Regions from separate parts of the Paenibacillus spongiae genome, predicted to be linked through region 2. Evidence: riboswitches for the same ligand, from Rfam matches in the RefSeq annotation. Region 2 holds a riboswitch; each other region holds the start of a gene.
What was found. Region 2 has a riboswitch for cyclic di-GMP ahead of L1F29_RS23345 (transglutaminase-like domain-containing protein). Riboswitches for the same ligand answer to the same signal wherever they lie in the genome.

Region 1 (6,666 bases), 2.2 Mb from region 2:
GGATGATGCGGACGATCCAAGAGCTCATCGAGACGCTGAAGCAGACGGAAGAGCAGAAGCGGCAGGCCGATTTTCAAATGCTGCTGTCGCAGATTAATCCCCACTTCCTGTATAACACGCTCAATACCATCGACATCATGGTCGATATAAGCAGCAAGAAGGACATCCATCGCGTGATGGCCGTTCTGATCCGGCTGTTGAAGTACGGACTGGACCGTACCACGGCGGTCCGTTCGCTGAACGAGGAAATGCTCTATGTCAAAGATTATTTATATATATTATCGGTCCGCTATGACAATAAGTTCGAATTCGTTGTTGAGGATCTCCCGGACGCGCTGGCTTCAACGCCGGTGCTCAAGCTGGTGCTGCAGCCGATTGTTGAGAACGCGGTATTCCACGGGCTGCGCCCTCTTACGGACCGGAGAGGGAAGCTGACGGTATCGGCGAAGAGATGCGGGAACGAGCTGATGATCACCGTCGCCGATAACGGCGTCGGCATGGCGAAGGAGAAGATTGCAGGGCTGCTGAAGGGGGCAGCTCCGGAGGAGACGCCTTCCGCAAGCGGAGGGTTCCATATCGGTGTATGCAACGTGCACGAAAGGATTCAGCTGTATTACGGAGCAGGATACGGGCTGTCCATCGTCAGCGATCCGCAGATCGGGACGACCGTGACCGTGCGCCTCAGAATCATCGAAACGGGGGATGTAGCGGATGGAAGAGCAAACCGTCAAATTACTGCTGGTTGATGACGAGCCGTTAGCGCTGCTGCGGCTTCGCAGCTTCGGGCTGGCTGCCCGGGGATTCGAGATTGCGGGGGAGGCGGAGAACGGCCTGCAGGCGCTCCAGGCTGTGGAACGGCTTAAGCCGGACATCGTCGTAACGGATATTGGCATGCCGGTCATGGACGGTCTGGAGCTGCTCAAGCGGCTTCAAGCGCTGCCGTCGCCTCCCAAGGTTGTGCTTCTTACATGCTACGAGGATTTCGAGAAAGTGCAGGTTGCCCTGCGTTACGGGGCTGATGATTACCTGACGAAGGTTCTTCTCAGCGAGGATGAATTCGTCGGCGTGCTGCAGCGGGCGGCTGGTACCCTTCGGAAGGAAAAGGGGGACGCGGAGCAGATGGTCCGGTTGCTGCTGCAGGAGCTGCTGCTGTTCCCGGCAGGGCAGCTGCCGGATAAGCTGAGGCAGGCCGGATTCACGCATGACGGGTATGCGCTCTCCGTTATCCGGACCGCAGGACAGCTGCCGGATGAGGCGGCCGAGGAATGGCTGGCAGCCGCGGAGCCCGATCCCCGGTTCCGCTATCTGGCGATCCGCATGGCGCCGGATACATGGTGCCTGTTCTTCTATTCGGTGGACCGGGAGAGCTTCGCATCCTTCTACGGCTGGTTCTACGAGCAATGCGGACGCATCGGAGAAAGGCTTCGCTGCGGGTTTGCTGCCGCGTCTGATGTTCTCGATTACGTCATGAGCGTTGGCGGTGTGTATCATCGGACTTCCGATATGCATGAGGCATATAGCCGGGGGCTCACGCTTTGCGAAGCGGGATTCTACGCCATGCCGGGGGAGCTGGTCCGGGAGCCGGAGCCGTGCGAGTATGAACCCCTCCCGCCCGAACGGTTCCGCGCGCTCTTGGCGGCGATCGGCGACGCGGCCTTGCGGGACGACGGGCAGGAAGCGGGCGACCGCATTCGAGAATGGGCCGGTCTGATCGGGGGAGAATATCGTCCCGTGCCGGTCCAAGCGAGACGGATGGCGCTGTTAATCGCGGCCCAGTTGGAATCGTTCAGCTGGGAGAAGAGCGCGGACGCCGAGCCGGCCTGGCCGCTGGAGCGGTTCAAGCAAGCGGCGGAATCGGCGCTTCACGCTTCCGTGCTCGCTTGCGAGGCGCGGCAGCTTGCCGGTCTCATGGCGCAGCGCAATGGCGGGCATACCGGCCGCATGCGCAAGGAGATCAAGGAGGCGCTGCGCCTTATCGCGCGCGATTACGCGCAGATTGAGCTGGCCAACGCGGCGAGGCAGGTCAACTTGAGCCCCAGCTGGTTCGCCGCGCTCTTCCGCAACGAGACCGGCAAGAGCTTTCACGACTATGTGCAGGATTGCCGGCTGGATCGGGCGAAGAGCCTGCTTCGGACAACGGATATGAAGGTATACGAAGTGGCCGATAGCGTGGGGATACCGAATTCGCGATATTTTTCCCGTTTGTTCTCCGAATATGCCGGCGCAACGCCGCTGGACTACCGCAAGGGGCAACAGGCAGCCAGATGATTGTGTGAAATACTGCAAAAATCAGGATGACGCGAGAGAGCGAATTCCTGATTTTTTATTTTAATATAGGGGCTGTTACAGGTTGATTATGTTATAATGATATGGTTTATTTTCGCCAATATTTCATAAGGGGTCCAATAGGTCCATACACAGGATCCATCTCCGGCAGAGGCACATGCGGAATCTCATCCAAGGACTTCAATCTGTCTTCAGGTGCTTCCTTGCGGAGGTTGTAATTCATACCATCCGGGTATGCCCCTACAACTTGAAAGTCAGCGCTTGCGCTTAGCTTCTTATGCGCGGTGCCTGCCGGGAGAACGACGACATCCCCGGCCTGGACAGACACTTCAGTTCCTTGCACGCCTCCCAGCTGCAGGGCTGCTGAGCCTCTCGTCACGCCCAATACTTCATGTGCGTTGCTATGGTAGTGATGGAAGTCGAACACGCCGTTCGTCCAGCTGTTCCGCCAATTGTTCCGGTTAAAACGGCGTTCGGTTTGCGCGGTATCCTCTTTCATGGCGCCCAGGTACAGGATGACAGGGAGATGGCGGTTATTCGGCATGACGCCATCGTCTTCGAAATAATAGATTTGAACCCCGGTTTGTTCCATTGTAAAGCAGCCTCCATTCATCAGCTCGAATCGATTTATACGCGAACCCATTCTTTTCCGATTAAACATTCCTTATTTCGACATGATTCGATATTACTATATAGACAGTGGAAGTCCACGCCCCTATAATGGTTATATAGTCATGTTATTAATAGTTAATAAGCACTACATCAACCAAAACATACATAATTTCATCTTAAAGGCAAACTTATTGAAAAATAAGGACGCAAAGTCATGGGCCTAACGCAGATCGGCAGATTTGCTATGGTTGCCAGACCGCCAGCTGTGGAGAACTATCCGGGGGGCGGATAGTTCTTTTTTATATAAGCAAAGCGTAGGCTTTGCTTATTTCTGAGGGGAGAAACTACTGACGTCGCTGGGACGGCGTCCGCCGCTCTCCCCGCGCGATCGGAAAGTTCAAGGCTGATTGCCAACGCGATTCTGGTCTTATTCAGAGGGAGAAGCTTACTTCGCCGCAGAAGACGGCGAAAGCGTCTCTGCTTATTACTCGGACAAAAACGAAGACAAGCCTGTAGGAGGGAAGATGGAAGTGCCGGCATATGTTTTTGCTTTGCTCCTGGTTATCGTATATCTTATCGCTCATTTGTATTGGTTAAGCAAAAAAAGAATGCTATCGGCGGAGAGTGAAGCGTTCCTGCGAAAGGAACGAAGACTGCTGGAACGAACGGCATTTATGACCCATCATGACATGCTCTCGGGATTGCCGAACCGTCACTATTTCGAGAAGAAGCTGACGCAAGAGCTCCGGCGGCTGGAAGAGCCGGACCAAGCAAGTCGTATGCTGGCGGTCATGTTCATCGATCTGGACCGGTTTAAATACATAAACGATATCTACGGCCACACAACCGGCGACGAAATTATCCGGCTGGTCGGCAGACGGCTGAAGGAAAGCAGCGATAGCCGGATTACGGTAGCCCGGCTCGGCGGAGACGAGTTTGCCGTACTCTTCACGGACATCGATGGGCGCGACGAGCCTTTCGAGTGGTCGCAGGCCATGCTGGATGTGATGGGTACGCCGTTGCAGCTCGCTCCGCTTGAGCTGCGATTGACGGGCAGCATCGGAATTACCGTTGCCCCCGAGGACGGAACGACGACGATGGATCTGATGAGGAATGCGGATATCGCCTTATACAAGGCGAAGGCGCTCGGCCGAAACAAATGCTGCTTCCATACGAAGGAGTTAAATCGCGCGTTCAAGAAGAATCTTGCCATTGAGCAAGCGTTGCGCAAGGCGCTCGAGCAGGAGGAGTTTGTGCTCCATTACCAGCCGCAATATGGCGCCGGCAATAAGCAATTGGTCGGCGCAGAGGCTCTGATCAGATGGCAGCCGCGGGTTGGTCCGCTGGTATCGCCGGCCGATTTCATTCCCCTTGCCGAAGAGACGGGACTTATCGTGCCGATCGGGGAATGGGTTCTGCGAACCGCCTGCAGCCAAGCCGCCGATTGGCTCCAGCGGGGGTTACCGCCGTTCCGAATTTCGGTGAATGTATCCCCCCGTCAATTGGACGAATCGGATTATGCCGAGAATGTGCTGGCGATTCTGGGGGAGACAGGGCTGCCACCCCAGTATTTAATGCTTGAGATTACGGAAGGCGTCGCCATCCGGGAAGAGAAGGAGACGCTTGCCAAGCTGCTCCCACTCAAGCAGCAGGGCGTTCAATTCGCGATAGACGACTTTGGGACCGGCTATTCTTCGTTGAGCTACTTAATGGGGGTCCAGGCCGATGCGCTGAAGATCGCTCAGATGTTCATCAACTACGTTCCCGGTTGTCCGGGTCAGGCGGCGATTGTGAAGGCCATCGTGGCCATGGCGGGAAGCTTGAAGCTTACTGTCATCGCCGAAGGCGTAGAGACGGAGGAGCAGTTCGAATTTTTGCGTTCGCAGGGTTGTCATTGGATTCAAGGTTATTACTTTATGAAGCCGGTTACGGCCATGGAGTTCGAACGGCTTCATCCCATATCGGATCGCGAAGAAGGCGCCGTGTAGCGGCGCTTTTTTTCTTCGTTCCAACGCGGTATTAATTAAAAAAGTCCCCTTCCGCTATAATAACGGTCAGGGGACTTGTCGTATGAGTCCTGTGATAAATTAGATAACGCCTTGAGCAAGCATGATTCTTGCAACCTTCAGGAAGCCAGCGATGTTGGAGCCGACAACCAGATTGCCCTTGCTGCCATACTCTTCAGCGGCTTTCATGCTTTCGCTGTAGATGTTCTTCATGATTTGGAGCAGACGTGCATCCACTTCTTCTGCCGTCCAAGCGAAACGCATGCTGTTCTGCGCCATTTCGAGAGCGGATACGGCTACGCCGCCTGCATTGGCTGCTTTCGCAGGTCCGAACAGGACGTTGTTGTCCAGGAACAGGTCGATCGCTTCCAGCGAGGAAGGCATATTAGCTCCTTCAACGACGGCTTTGACGCCGCCCGCGATCAATTGCTTCGCCGCTTTCGCATCGATTTCGTTCTGAGTGGCCGACGGAATTGCAACTTCGCATGGGATCGACCAGATGTCCGTGAAGTTAGGGTGGAATTCCGCTTCAGGGTGAACCAGCGTGTAGTCGCTAATTCTTTTGCGGTCAACCTCTTTAAGCTGCTTGACCGTATCCAGGTTGATGCCGTTCGGGTCATAAATATAACCGCTTGAATCGCTGCATGCTACGACATGAGCGCCTAATTGCTGCGCTTTCTCGATCGCGTATATGGATACGTTGCCGGATCCCGATACGATGACGCGCTTGCCGTCCATGCTGTCTCCCGTAGACTTCAGCATCTCTTCTGCAAAGTATACGGCGCCGTAGCCCGTTGCTTCCTTACGGATCAAGCTTCCGCCGTAATCCAGCCCTTTACCTGTCAGAACGCCAGCTTCATTCGCATTGCGAATGCGCTTGTATTGTCCGAACATATAACCGATTTCTGCGGCACCAACGCCGATATCGCCGGCAGGAACGTCCGTATCCGGTCCGATGAAACGGTACAATTCGGTCATGAAGCTTTGGCAGAAGCGCATCATTTCCATGTCGGATTTACCTTTAGGATCGAAGTCCGCGCCGCCTTTGCCGCCGCCGATCGGCAGTCCAGTCAGGGAGTTTTTGAAGATTTGCTCGAAGCCGAGAAACTTGATAATGCTTGCGTTAACAGAAGGGTGGAAGCGCAGTCCGCCTTTATAGGGGCCGTTGGCACTGTTGAACTGCACGCGGAATCCGCGGTTAACGCGGACCTTGCCTTGATCGTCTACCCAAGGCACTCGGAAGGAGACCATTCTTTCAGGCTCCACGAGGCGCTCTAGAATACCGGCTTTAATAAATTCCGGATGCCGATCGAACACAGGCGCAAGAGAAAACAAAATTTCGTAAACGGCTTGATGAAATTCTTCTTCATTCGGATTGCGTTTAATGACGGACTCATAAACTGCTTTGACGTAATCGGTACCTTTTCCAGTCGTAATTAGCATCCAAGGGCTCCTATCTGTTGTCTTTTGTATAAATCCCCATAAGATTTGTACTTTTTATCAATTATATAGGGAATATCGCGAAAAACAAAACAAAAATTATTTAATTACCCCTCAAAAAAAAAGTGATAAGGCCAAAAGTGCCAATAAAACCGCTGGTTTCACGGTTTATATCATCCACAATTCGGCAGATAAAATCCGGCCGATATCGGACAAGAGTGATGATTTCGTTCGGATCTGGCATATTCAAGAGGGAGTGAACCATGCTTTTCGTCCGATGCGGCGCGGCAAATGATATGAGGTGCGGACAGCCTCCGAATAA
Region 2 (6,666 bases):
CGTATTAAGCGGCGAAGGCATTACGCCCGTAGATGCCACAGCTTCCGTCGATGTCTCTTATGGCAAGCTGTTGGACAAAGAATCCGCCTATGACCGGAGTTCTCAAACCATTACGTGGACGATCAAGTACAATTACGGCGAGATGGACATTCCTCAAGCGGATGCCAAGCTGACGGATTTGTTCAATGACAGTCAAGCCTTAGTACCAGGAACTCTGCATGTTTATAATGTTACGGTTGACGGTAACGGTAACGGCACCCGAGGCAGCGAGGTTCAGAATTATACAGATACTCCGATCCCGGCCAAGGATGGGAAGGCTGGATTTGAACTTCAATTCAATTCGGCCATCAATACCGCATACGAGATCGAGTACAAGACACAGCCGACAGGTCCCGTATATGCCAATGAGAAAATAACGAACACGGTTTCGACGAAGGGGACCGATCCCGTTCCGAAGGACCGGTGGATTTTCCAGCAGTTCGGAATCAAGTCCTTGGATGCGGACTATATCAGCAAAACGATAAAATGGAATATTCAGATCAACGGCAATAACAAGCCGATGACAGATTTGAAGATTGCGGATACGTTCACAGGCGGCAAGCTGGAGCTGATCCCTAATACGCTGTCTGTTGTTGGACTGGATCCATCGAAGTACGACATCATTTATCCAGAGTCTTCACCTGGCGTCCACGATTACACGAAGGGCTTCAGCATTCATCTGAAGGAGCCTGTAACGACGGCGTTCAATATTACGTACGAGACGAAATTCTACAGCACGGATTGGGATTTCGGTACGCTGCAAGCATCTAAGAATACAGCTGTAATAACTTGGGAGGATGCGGACGGCAAGCCGCACAGCGTTACAGCCGGATCGGATTTCGATCCAAAGGGGCAAGCCAAGCTCAACGGATTCAAGAACGGATCTTATAATCCGGTAACGAAGAAGGTTACGTGGAAGGTTGGCTTTAACTACAACGGCAAAACGGTCAGCAACGCTGAACTGATCGATCCGCTGCTTGCCGGTCAATCATTCGTAGACGGATCGTTGAAATTGTTTGACATGAGCATTAAGAAGGACGGGGGGTTCCAGATTGCCAGCACCCCTATTCCAGATGACGGAACGATTTATACGCACTCCGTCGATGGAGATAACAAGCTGCATGTGAAGTTTAATCAAACGATCGACAAGCCTTACTATGTCACGTTCGAAACGATATTGGATAATACGATTATCGCGGATAAAGTAGAAAATACGGCATATCTGCATGAGGGAATCGATAAAGTTACCGAAGGCTTGTACGCATCGGTTGCGATTCCCCACGGTACCGAGTATGTAACGAAGGGCGGCAAGCAGAACGGGGGCGACATTGATTGGACGATTACGATCAATCAAGGTCAATCCCATGTTACGAATGCCAAAATTATCGATGAATCCAGCGATGGGCAAATCATCAAAGAAGATTCGTTCCATCTATATCAAGCGATTGTTGACGGGAACGGCGGAGTGACGAAGGACGTAAGCAAAGAGCTGGTCCAAGGAACGGATTATACCGTTGCCGTAACGAAGGCAGCCGGCGGCGGACAAACCTTCGAACTTTCTTTCAAGAATCCGATCAGCACCGCTTACATCTTGGAATACAAATCTACGATTGCCGCGGACGACGGGGATGAGTTAAGCAACGCAGTCACGTTCGCGGGCACGGGCGTAAACGTAACCGATTTGAGCTCGGAGAAGACCATCGTAGTCGGCAAATCGTCCGGGTCGGGTACAGGCAGCGGATTGAGAGGCAGCCTGTCCATCCTTAAGGTTGATGAGAAGAACACAGTCGTAACGCTTCCTGGTGCCGTATTCCAATTAGATCGCAAGCTATCGAATGGGACGATTGTACCGGGCAGCCAGCAGACGACCGATGCGGACGGCAAAGCCGATTTCACAAATCTCAGATACGGCACTTACATCTTGAAGGAGATCAAAGCTCCTGCAGGATACGAGTTGAATGCAGCTGATCTTGAAGTTACGATTAATTCGGCGAACGCGCTCGAAACGATAACGAACAAGAAGCTGCCGGATCCGCCGGTTAATCCGACTCCTCCGCCAGTATTTCCTTGGCCGCCGGTAGTAGATCCAGGCGAGCCGACGGAACCGGAAGAAGAAGTTGATCCGGAAACGCCAACAGAGCCGGGAGAGGAAGAAACGCCTCCGACCAAGCCTGGAGAGCCGACAGATCCGTCAGAGCCGGGCAAACCGGGAACTCCGACAGATACGACTAACCCGAGCAAACCGGGGACGAACGTCAAGCCGGGTACTTCGCCCGAGGACTTGTATGAAGTTGATACGGATCGTAATCCGCTTGGAGGCCTGGACGGAGGCCCGAAAGGAAAACCATCCAGCAGTGGGCTCACAACCTTGCCGAAGACCGGAGAAGACAGCAGCCTGCCGTATCAATTTGCGGGTCTTGGCATTATTATTCTGGGAGCATTCATGCTCATCAGAAGAAGAATGAACGGCAAGACGCAATAATAGCGATCCAATGGGGCGGGGCCTGATGCAAGCGCGTCAGGCCTCGCCAATCATCGCGAAATTATTGCATGAATAGATAGACAGTAGTCTAGCAGTCATGTATATTGAACATAGAATCCAGTGATTATGTCGTAGATAAAGCCACACGATAACGGCAAACCTGTCGAAAGGCAGGGACGCAAAGCTACAGGGCCTTCCCGGAATGGATGGCAGCCAGCTACCGAATGTTCAGGCTTTTTTTGTTTGTTCCGATGAAACAAGTACGATAACGGCAAACCTGCCGAAAGGCAGGGACGCAAAGCTACAGGGCCTTCCCGAATGGATGGCAGCCAGCTACCGAAAGGAGTTTTATCCGATGAGAAAATTGTCGTTTATGATAATGGTAGTTATTATTCTGACAGCAGCTATAATTCCGAGTGCGTCTGCCGCTGAGGCGGAAGACGAACGGCTTGACCTGTCCAAGCTGGATAAGGGAGCGATCGGAATTCGTTATGATGCCCCTGCGGGCAAGGTGACGAAAGCCGTCATTACGAAGGGTGCAAATTCATACACTTACTCATTGGATAAGGCGAAAGCAACGAAGCCGATATGGCTCCCTCTCCAAATGGGCAATGGGGCATACAGCGTTGTCATTTTGGAGAATGTGACGAAGACGAAATACCGGGCGGTCTTGTCCAAGTCGGTTACGGTCAAAGTGCCGAACGGAGCGGATATCTACTTGCACTCGATCCAGCATGTAAACTGGATGGATGCAAAGAAAACCGCCGCCAAAGCAAAGGAACTGACCCGCAACAGCAAGACGGATGAAGAAAAGGCTAAGGCCATCTACCAATACATCATTAGCAATGTGAAATATGACTTCGTGCTGGCCAAGAAGCTGACCGACTCGGCTTATATACCGGACATTGACGCAACGCTCGCAGCAAGCAAAGGGGTATGCTACAATTTCGCCTCCTTATATGCCGCGATGCTCCGCAGCGAAGGCATACCGGCCAAGCTTGTGATGGGAACAACCAGCCAGGTTGACGGCTACCATGCCTGGAATGAAGTCTATTTGAACGGAAAATGGGTTCTGGTGGATACGACGGTCGATACCGGTTTGAAAAAATCCGAAAAACCGTTCACCTTCGCAAAATCCGCCAAAGATTATAAAGTGGAAAAGACCTATTGATCTGCTGCAGATACCAAAAAACTGCCGGGCATTCGCTCCGGCAGTTTTATTATTTTGGAAGAATTCAGCTCTCCAGGGAGGCTTGTACAATCAGCCTGTGAGTCGGGTTCTTCAGCGGCTCGCACGTAATCAGCGTAACGATCGACTCCTTGTCGCTGCTTGCCAGAACCGATAAGTCGGTCGGTTCCACGATCGAAATTTTGTTCACATTATAAGTCAATTGCTTATCGTTCGTTTGAATCGTAATTTTATCGCCAATCTCAAGCTCGTTCAACCGGTTGAATAAACGGCCCTTGGTTCTGGCTCGATGAGCCGCTATGGCGGCATTGCCGGTTTGACCGATTGGATTCGTCTCCGTCATATGGGCGGCTGCATATCGTAAGTTTGCCTGAGAGGCCCCTTCCAGGATCGGCAGCTTGAGATCGATCTTATCGATCTCTATAAGTCCAATGGCGTTATCGTCCAGATCTTGAGCAGGTTTCTTCACGGTCTCGGGAGCCGGCTGAGGTTCCGGGTTGTTGGCGGTTTGCGTTAACAATTGGGATAGCTTCTCGTATTCGGCTTGAATCGGACTGTTCGCAGCACCGGCCGGTTTCAAATCGGGAGCATGCTCCAGTTCGCTTAGAAGACGGCCTTCCTGCCAATTGTAATAGTATTCCCTGGCAGTAGGAAACAGCAGGATAATCGCTCCGGTTATGATCAAGACAACGGGCAATATTCTGTTTCTAGTCATGATTGTCTCACTCCATATAGGTATGAATAGTCTTTTCCTTCATTATAGAGGAAGAAACTATCCAAATACTGAGCAAAGCAAGCGTTAGTATGAACACTTCATAACAATCAGGTATCCTAGCGTTATACCGGCAAGCGGATTACTTGGGGTAAGCGCTGTTATCTTATGTGTTAAATTGTAAATAAAACTGCAAAATTATAGTATAATTACCGGATGCAAGTTTTTGCAGTTACGAGATGGCAGACATCTTCAAGCCGCATGGCATTGAGCCGGCTTACGACAGCTTGCGCGTACAATTGTAGACGGAGGTATCAGAATGAAGCGAATTGCAATCGATATGGACGAGGTTATTGCCGATTTTATTCCGAAGCATCTGGGCAGGTTTAACGGGACGTACAACGAGAATATTACAATCGAAGAATTAAGGGGCTATTATCTGGAGGATTTGCGGCCGCAACTGAAGGAGGAAATTTGGAGCTGGCAGACGGAGCCTGCTTACTTCCGCGACCTGCCTGTCATGAAGGACAGCCAGGAAGTGATCAAGGCGCTGAGCGAGCGCTATGAAATATTCATTACGACCGCAGCGATGTATATCCCCGCATCCTTTACGGCTAAGTATGAATGGCTGAAAGAGCACTTCAGTTTCTTGAATGACATGAACTTTGTTTTTTGCGGCGACAAGAGCATCATTCAAGCGGACTATCTCATCGATGATCATGCGCACCATTTCAAACGTTTTGCCGGCCAAGGCATTCTGTATACGTCGCCGCGTAATTGTCACGAAACCGGTTATGTCCGGGTGAACAACTGGAGAGAGGTAGAGGACTATTTCTTGCGGTAATTGTGATTGCCTCCCGAGGGCTTCCCGAATGACGGGAGGCTCTTTTTTTATGACGATGGAGTACGCCGTCTTCTCCAATTTTTCCGGTACTCGGTAGGCGAGCATTGCTCGATGCGCAGGAAGGAATGCAGGAAAGCATTATAGCTGGGAAAGCCGCTTCGCTCCGCAATGTCCGAGACGGAATCGTCGGTAAGCAGCAGAAGGCGTTTGGCATGGTGAACCCGCTTCTGCAGCAGATATTCCTTAGGCGTACTCCCGTAACAGGTTTTGAATTGACGGATAAAGTGGTATAAGCTCAAGTTTACATGCTCAGCCGCTTCGCGAATGCCGTGAATGCCGAGATAGCGGGCATCGATAAATTCGCGGGCAGCTTCCATCGACTGCGGCTTGACGACCGCGCCTCCTATATGAGCAGCCAAGGAGAGCGTGCGCACCAGCAGCTCGTAGAGGCGTGAAGAGAACATAATTTCATCGCCGCCCTCCCGCATAAGCTCGATAATCGCAGTCAATTGACGAAAGACAACATCCGACCCGCCGCTCCCGCGGTCCGCCTCCAGGAGAACCATCGGCGCATTCGTGAACCGTCTCCACAGCGTTTCGGTATCCAAGCCTTCAAATACGACATAATACGTGCGGAAGGGCTCTTCCGGATGGGCGCTGTACGCATGCGGAAAGCGCATGTCATGCAGCAGGCAATCGCCTGCACCCAAATCGAACCACTCGCTTCCTTGCCGGAAGCGGCCCCGGCCTTCCTCGACGAGCAGAAGCTCGTAAGCGGGAAAATGCTCGCGGGCAAAATGAAACGCCGGTTCTGACACGTCATAGCCGGCCAATATCGGATAAAACAGATGCATCCGCGCGAATTCAGGCGGGGTGGCGACAAGTTCAAATGAGTTCAAGCTCCAATCACCTCCTCAATCGTACCGCTTCCTACATTATGACAGGAACGATGGCGGTAAACAAACAGATGAAAGGGACGATGGCCAAGCGTCACGCTTCGCGCCATAAGTCCCTTCATCATGAAGTATGGAGGTCGTGCTGCATCGGGCAGAGTCCGGGTTTCGGCTGTCATGACGATTGCATCGAAAAGCCGCGGCCTGCTGCGCATCATGGCAGCGGCCGCGGCTTCTTCAGCGCCGATCCCGTTCGCTTCGTCCTCTACTTCTTCTTGGTTTTACGGTAGTCGGTGGGCGAGCGGCGTTCGATCTGGTGGAAAGCGTGCAAGAAAGAATTGTAGTTATTAAAGCCCGACAGGGCCGCGATCTCCGTGACGGACCGATTCGTCAGCAGCAGCAGCTGCTTGGCGTGATTGACGCGTTTGAGCAATACGTATTCTTTCGGCGTGCGGCCGAAATAACGCTTGAACTGGCGGATGAAATGGTAGAAGCTTAAATTGACTC
Region 3 (6,666 bases), 3.5 Mb from region 2:
TAGGCTTCGGATGGTTCTTGTTCACGCTCGCTTTGACGGGGCGGATACAACGATATACCGTGCGTTCCCTATTCTATCTATCGCTGCCGGCCGTTCTATCGGCAGCCAGTATCGTCATTAATCCCGGCGGAGCATTCGTGTCGTTCCAGAATTATAATGTGGAACATCAGTTTGGTCCGTTCTTTTGGATCATGCTCGTCCAGCTGATTGCCTATGGGGGTTACTCGCTGATCCTGCTTCTGAAGAGCCGCAGCGAGATTCCCGCCCAGGAACGGCCGCGGATCTACAATGCGGTTACGGGGATGCTCATTCTTGTCGGCTTCGGTGCCCTGGGAACCATATGGAACGTGGTATTAGAGCCTTGGCTGCCCCGCATTCCTTGTATAATGTCGCTAGGCATGGTAATGTCGGGCATCTATTTTGCATTCGCCATACAGCGGCACAAACTGTTCGATATCATTCAGTTCGCCCAACAGGATGTGTTCGATACGATATCGGCGGGGATCATTGTGCTGGACGAACAAGACCATGTGCTGGAGCTGAACCGGTTCTTTCAACCGCAGCTTCAGTTCGAGCTCGGTAAACGCTTCAATATGGAGATCTTTCTGGAGAGCACGACGCATGTCATGAACAAAGAGCAGTTTCTGACCCATTACCGTTCGCATCCGCCGGAGAGAGCGGAAACGGAGATTACGATGTCTACTACTGCAGGCGAGGCGCACTTCACGCTGAACGCCGCTCCTATTACCGTTAACAGGAAGATGATCGGGCGGGTCATAACGATTCAGGACGTGACGGAGCTGCGGCAGCTGGTTGCCGAGACCCGTACGAAGAATGAAGCGCTTCTTGACCGCAACCGGGCGCTGATTCTGATGCAGGACGAGCTGTTTCAAGCGAACCGCAAGCTGGAGCAAATGGCGATAACCGACAGCTTGACGGGCTGCTATAATCGGCGCTTCCTCATGCTGCAGCTGGAGCATGAAGTCGCAACGAACATTCGATACGGCATACCGTTCGCAATCTTTCTATTCGACATTGATTTATTCAAGAACGTGAACGATACGTATGGGCATTTGGCTGGGGACGAGGTTATTCGCTCGACGGCGAAGGTCGTCAAGGACTCGCTCAGAAGAACAGACATTCTGGCGCGGTACGGAGGAGAGGAATTCACCGTATATTTGCCGCATACGAACCGGGCACAGGCCGAGATGCTGGCGGACCGCATTCGAACGTCAGTCGAGCAGCATGAATACCGCACAGGGAAACAGGGGGAGACGATCCGCATCACCATCAGCATGGGGATGTTGGCCGTAGACGGGCAAGCGAAGCAGAATCTGGACGATCCCAAGCTATACCTAAAGGAATTGTTCGCCAAAGCGGATGCCGCGCTGTACAGAGCCAAGGAAGACGGGCGCAACCGCGTTGTGAACCTGTAGGGGCATGGGAATTCACGATTCGGCTTACGGACAGTAGGTCTAATACCTTCAGTAAACCATTAAAGGCGGCGTAGCAATGAGAAAAGTAAATATTCTGTCGGTAAAACCAGGGGACAGGCTGGCTCGACCCGTTTTCCGAGAGGACGGCAATATACTTCTGGGCGTCGGTGTGGAGTTAAACGATCGGTTTATTGAACGGTTAATCATGATCGGAGTAGATGTGCTCTATATCGACGATCCGCTGACTGGCGATATAGAGCCGACGACTGCCATTTCGGACTCGACGCATAAGCGGGCCACTGATGCCGTGTATAAGACGATGACGAAGCTAATGGATCAGCCGAACCTGAAAGGGAGAACGATAGCGCCGGAGCTTGGCAGAACGTTCCGGAGCGTCTTCTCCGAGATGCTTCAAGATCTTATAACACGCGAAGACGTCATGGTCAGCTTGACGAATATACAGGTTACCGATGCCTACCTGTTTCAGCATTCGGTCAATGTCGCCATCCTATCGGGAATCATGGGGCTTGCGAAGGGCTATAACAGACAGCAGCTCGAGGAGCTGGGGATGGGAGCGCTGCTATTCGATATCGGAATGACCAAAGTGCCCAGACCGCTGCTTAACAAGAACACTACGCTGACGCTGGATGAGCGGCTTATTATGGAGAAGCATGCGGAAGATGGCTTCAACATCATACGGGCACAGCATGATATTTCTTTGTTGTCGGCCCATTGCGCCTTCCAGCATCACGAACGCTATGACGGATCCGGTTACCCGCGCCGGCTGAAAGCGGATGCCATTCACGAATACGCGCAAATCGTAGGCCTGGCGGACGTGTATGACGCTTTGACCTCGCCGCGCCCGTATCGAAGACGATATACGCCGACCGAAGCGATCGAGTTTCTATTTGCCGCCGGCAACACCTATTTCGATCTTGATTTGATCAAGACGTTCTGCAAGCATATCTCGATCTATCCGGTAGCGACAACGGTGCTGCTCAGCTCCGGCCAGGTCGGGGTCGTATCGGCGAATAATCCGCTTGCGGTTCACCGTCCGACAGTCCGGGTGCTGCGTGAAGCGGACGGCAAGCCGCCGCAATCGACGTATGAAATCGACTTGAAGGATACGCTTAGCTTATTGATCGTGAAGGAACTATAACGATCCTATCGTTAAGTTCCATACGCGGTCCTATAGGCGCTTTTCATAACTGAAAGCACGAAAAGGCAAACTTGTCGAAAGGCAAGGACGCAAAGCTACAGGGTCTAATGTCCCCCTGCTTAAAGAGGGGCGAGGATAGCCTGGCTGCCGAAACGAGACGCCCGTAATCGGGTGGATAACAACGGCTCCGGATGCAGGAAGCGTTTTTTTTGTTTTTCATAAATACCGGTCCTAATGACGATATAAGAGATATACCTCAGTAGGATACAAGAAGCTTGATGCAACTATATTACACCGCCATGGGGGCTGTTTGATTGTCTCATACCGGGCGCGTGAAGGGAGAACGGCATGAGCAATCAGGCAGAGACAAGCAGAAACGGACGGTATGGAATGGAGAAGACAAGCTTTCCGGCCAAGGCGCTTCTGCACAGCCGAACTGTAGTGGAGAAGGATGGCTACGTATCCACAGGGATATTGACCCATGTGGAGGGCGACATGCTGGAAGTGGAGATGACGGAGTACAAGAGCTTTGAGCTTGGCAATCCGGTCCATCTTACCGTCTATTCGGCTGCAGGCATACAGCGGGTACAATCGACGATTATTGGAAAAGCGGAAGGCTCGCTGGCCGTGCTGCTGCCGCCCCGGGCCTTCAATGGGCTGGAGGAGAAGCGGGAATCCGTGCGGGTCGACGTGCTGCTGGGCGGATCGCTCCGGCATGTGCTTAAGCGGGAGATCGGGGAAGGCGAAGGAGCCGAGACGATCGAGGTAGAGGAATGGATCGATCTGACCATTCGGAACATCAGTCTGGCCGGTCTTGGATTCGAAGTGGTAAGCGGTCCTCACCTGTTCCCGGAGGATAAGGTGGAATTCAGGATCAAGTCAGGCTTTGAATTCCGCTGCACGCTGGCAATCGTTCGCAGCAAGCCGGGCGGCGACCATACCTTCTACGGCGCAAGGTACGAAGGGCTGGACGAGCAGCGGCAGCGGGCGCTGCGGGCGTTCCTGCTCCGGGAACAGATCGCTTCCTATTACCGGATGAAGGAAACCAAATAAGCTTCCGTCTTATACATAGGGACAGGGATAGGAAATAGAGGAACCGGTCAAGCGGGTGCTTGTCCGGTTCCTCTATTTGGAAGGATGTAATTGTATTGACGGTCCTTTGCTTATTCGATGTCCTCTTAATCGATTAGATATCGCGGCGGAGCGCCCGCAGCACATCGATCCGCGTAGCTCTCGCAGCAGGCCGCATGCCGGAAAGGACCGCGACGCCAAGGCTGATGCCGACGCTGACGAGCGTGAGCGAGAATGGGATATAGGTAAACGTAAAGCCTTCCGGAGCTTCACCGTCCAGAGCCGATTCAATGATAATCGGAACGACGGCATTGATAACGGCGCTCAATCCGTAAGCGGCGGCCAGTCCGATCAAGGCGCCGAACAGTCCGATGCCGAAGCTCTCCAGAAGGAAGATGCTGCGGATCGTCTTCGGGTTCGCGCCGATCGCTTTCATGATTCCGATGTCTTGCGAGCGTTCCGTAACCGCCATGGTCATCGTGTTATAGATGCCGATCGAAGCGATCAAGACGGCGATGGTGCCGACGAAGATCAGTCCGATCTTCATGATGAGGAAGACCAGGTCCATTTCCTTAATGGTATCGGCAACCGAATAAAGGCTGTAGCCTTCATCCCTGAGAGCCTTGGACATTGCGGTGACTTGATCCGCGCTCTCGGCGTATACCTTGACATTGGGATGGGTTTCGAAATCTTTATGGAACAAACGGTCTTGGATCGAATCGTCGAGATAGAGCTCAGTCGACTGCAGCCATTCTTTATCCGGCTTCGTCGTCAATCCGACGATGGTCAGCTTGACCATGCCAAGGGACTCTTCTTTCTCGGTAGCCGGATTATACCCGGTCGCGCGGAATTCAATCTGTTTGCCGAGCAGAGAACCCGTATAGGCATCCTCGGTTCCGGCCTTCATCAATTGCTGGGCAAAATGGTAGCCGACGATAGCCTCGGTGCCATTCTTGGGCATACGGCCTTCCGAGAGCTGCAGCCCGGCTTTCGTTTCTTCCTCGAAATTGGTTACGATGGCCGAGGGGCTGCTTTTATAACCCTCCAGGGTGACCTCGCCCTGCGTGAAGCGCTGCGCCGTTACGGCTTTCACGCCGTCGCGCTTCTTGAAGCGGTCCGCGTCGGCTTGGGTGATCGCTTCATGGCTGTCGCCATTCTTTTTGCCGTGGATTTGAATCTCGGTCAGCGTCTGACCCTGCATCATATCATCGACCAGACTGCGCTGAAGACCGAATGCAACGGAGGCGATCATCATCAGAAATGTACAGCCCATAGCGGTGGCGAGTATCGTCATGAAGATGCGCGATTTGTTTTTCGCCATGTTTTGTTTGACGAAGCGCAGCTTATCGCTGGTTTTCACGGTTTCACCACCTCCAATTTACGGTACTCGTTCGGGCTTCCGTTCGCAGGATCTGCGAGCCGGCCGTCCTCGATCCGCATCGTCCGGTTGCCGATCGATGCAACCTTATCGTCATGCGTTATAATGAGCAGCGTAATGCCGTGATCGCGGTTCAACGTCTGCAGCAGCTGCAGCAGCTGCTCTTCGTTCTCGCTGTCGAGACTGCCGGTCGGTTCGTCGGCAAGCAGCACGGGCGGATTCAGGATCAGCGAGCGTGCGATGCCGACGCGCTGCTGCTGGCCGCCGGACAGCTCGCTCGGATAATGGTCGGCGTAGGCTGCGATACCGAGCTTCTCCAGAATCTCCGTCGCTTGCTTGCGGCGCTCGCCGGCAGGCAGGCCCTGAAGGACGAGCGGCAGCTCTGTGTTTTCGAAAGCGGTCATGCTCGGGATGAGCTGGAAATTCTGGAATACGAAGCCCAGGTATCGTCTGCGGAAATCGGCCCATTGACCTTCGCTGTAGTCGGTAACATCCAGGCCTGCGATGCTGACACGGCCGCTGGTCGGGCGGATAAAGCCTGAGGCGATATGAAGCAGCGTCGATTTGCCGGATCCGCTTCGTCCGATCAGCGTGACGATTTCGCCTTTGCGGATCGTCAGATCGATGCCGCGCAGAACTGGAACGCGGCGCTCTTGGCCTTTGCGGCCAAGCGTGAACGCATGCTCGATTTGACGCAGTTCAATCATAGGAATAACCTCCATCTATCGTTAAAATTTCATGAGTGTTGTCCATCAATTGCGCAGCAGGACCGGCCGCCCGGGTGGCGATCGCTGCTATATGTGAACATAACGAAAGCACGCAGAAAAAAGTTTTGGACCGGCTTTTCTCCGCCTTCGAAAGCGGCAGCGCGCTATGATACAATCGATGGAAATAAGCACATGCAAAAATGATCCATTCGATTGGACATGGAACAGGGATCATGATGCTGGGAAAGCGCTGCGCCGATTCGATGAATCGGAGGACTAGCAAACTTACAATCAGGGGGTGCCGGGATGCCCGGGGCTATGGCTGTGGCGGCTGCATGCTGGTTCGCCATCGTACTTATCGTTTCGTCCTACCGATACGGCATGTTCTTCGACGTATCGTTCTACCGATGGGAATGGCTGCTGGCCATAACCGCACTGGCCTCGATGCTGCTTGCGTCCATTGCCCGCCTTACCCGCAGGAAACTTCCCCGGAGAGCCTCCCATCGGGGATTCCCGGAGGAGCCAGCGGCCCTTATTCAGGAGAAGGAGGCTGCTTCAACAGCTCCTCGACGTGCCGCCGCTTGCTGGCATGCGGTTCCCGCCGCGGCATATGGGCCGCTGGCGATCGCGCTGCTGTACGCGCTGTCGCTGGCCTTTGAACCGGCATCGGTTAACGGAACCATCGGACAAGCCTTGCGCTGGTCCGCATACGGCGCCATATTATGGAGCCTCTATTTCTGGCTTCGGCCGCCTTCCGGCCGGATCTGGCTTGCGGCGGCTATACAGGCAGCAGGGGCCTTTGTCGTCTGGGGGGCCTTGGCGGGATGGATGGGGTGGATCGCATTCCCGGAGATCGTCATGGTAACAAGCGATGAACAGCTGTCCGCTACGGGCGCCCGCTTAGCGGGTTATTTC

Region 1: it holds a riboswitch for cyclic di-GMP, as region 2 does, so the genes downstream of both, L1F29_RS32770 (putative bifunctional diguanylate cyclase/phosphodiesterase) here and L1F29_RS23345 (transglutaminase-like domain-containing protein) in region 2, are expected to answer to the same signal.
Region 3: it holds a riboswitch for cyclic di-GMP, as region 2 does, so the genes downstream of both, L1F29_RS07495 (PilZ domain-containing protein) here and L1F29_RS23345 (transglutaminase-like domain-containing protein) in region 2, are expected to answer to the same signal.

The regions. Positions count from the first base shown of each region.
Region 1 is NZ_CP091430.1:7,296,255-7,302,920, reverse strand. It holds gene L1F29_RS32785 (cache domain-containing sensor histidine kinase) at 1-746, shown strand, start outside; gene L1F29_RS32780 (response regulator) at 712-2,268, shown strand; gene L1F29_RS32775 (cupin domain-containing protein) at 2,375-2,878, opposite strand; cyclic di-GMP riboswitch class I at 3,070-3,162, shown strand; gene L1F29_RS32770 (putative bifunctional diguanylate cyclase/phosphodiesterase) at 3,429-4,886, shown strand; gene gdhA (NADP-specific glutamate dehydrogenase) at 4,986-6,347, opposite strand.
Region 2 is NZ_CP091430.1:5,132,237-5,138,902, reverse strand. It holds gene L1F29_RS23350 (LPXTG cell wall anchor domain-containing protein) at 1-2,521, shown strand, start outside; cyclic di-GMP riboswitch class I at 2,665-2,746, shown strand; cyclic di-GMP riboswitch class I at 2,782-2,862, shown strand; gene L1F29_RS23345 (transglutaminase-like domain-containing protein) at 2,877-3,692, shown strand; gene L1F29_RS23340 (class D sortase) at 3,757-4,425, opposite strand; gene L1F29_RS23335 (5' nucleotidase, NT5C type) at 4,742-5,266, shown strand; gene L1F29_RS23330 (AraC family transcriptional regulator) at 5,314-6,165, opposite strand; gene L1F29_RS23325 (hypothetical protein) at 6,156-6,449, shown strand; gene L1F29_RS23320 (AraC family transcriptional regulator) at 6,425-6,666, opposite strand, start outside.
Region 3 is NZ_CP091430.1:1,643,998-1,650,663, forward strand. It holds gene L1F29_RS07485 (histidine kinase N-terminal 7TM domain-containing diguanylate cyclase) at 1-1,436, shown strand, start outside; gene L1F29_RS07490 (HD-GYP domain-containing protein) at 1,513-2,595, shown strand; cyclic di-GMP riboswitch class I at 2,650-2,747, shown strand; gene L1F29_RS07495 (PilZ domain-containing protein) at 2,944-3,648, shown strand; gene L1F29_RS07500 (ABC transporter permease) at 3,782-5,026, opposite strand; gene L1F29_RS07505 (ABC transporter ATP-binding protein) at 5,023-5,751, opposite strand; gene L1F29_RS07510 (O-antigen ligase family protein) at 6,058-6,666, shown strand, end outside.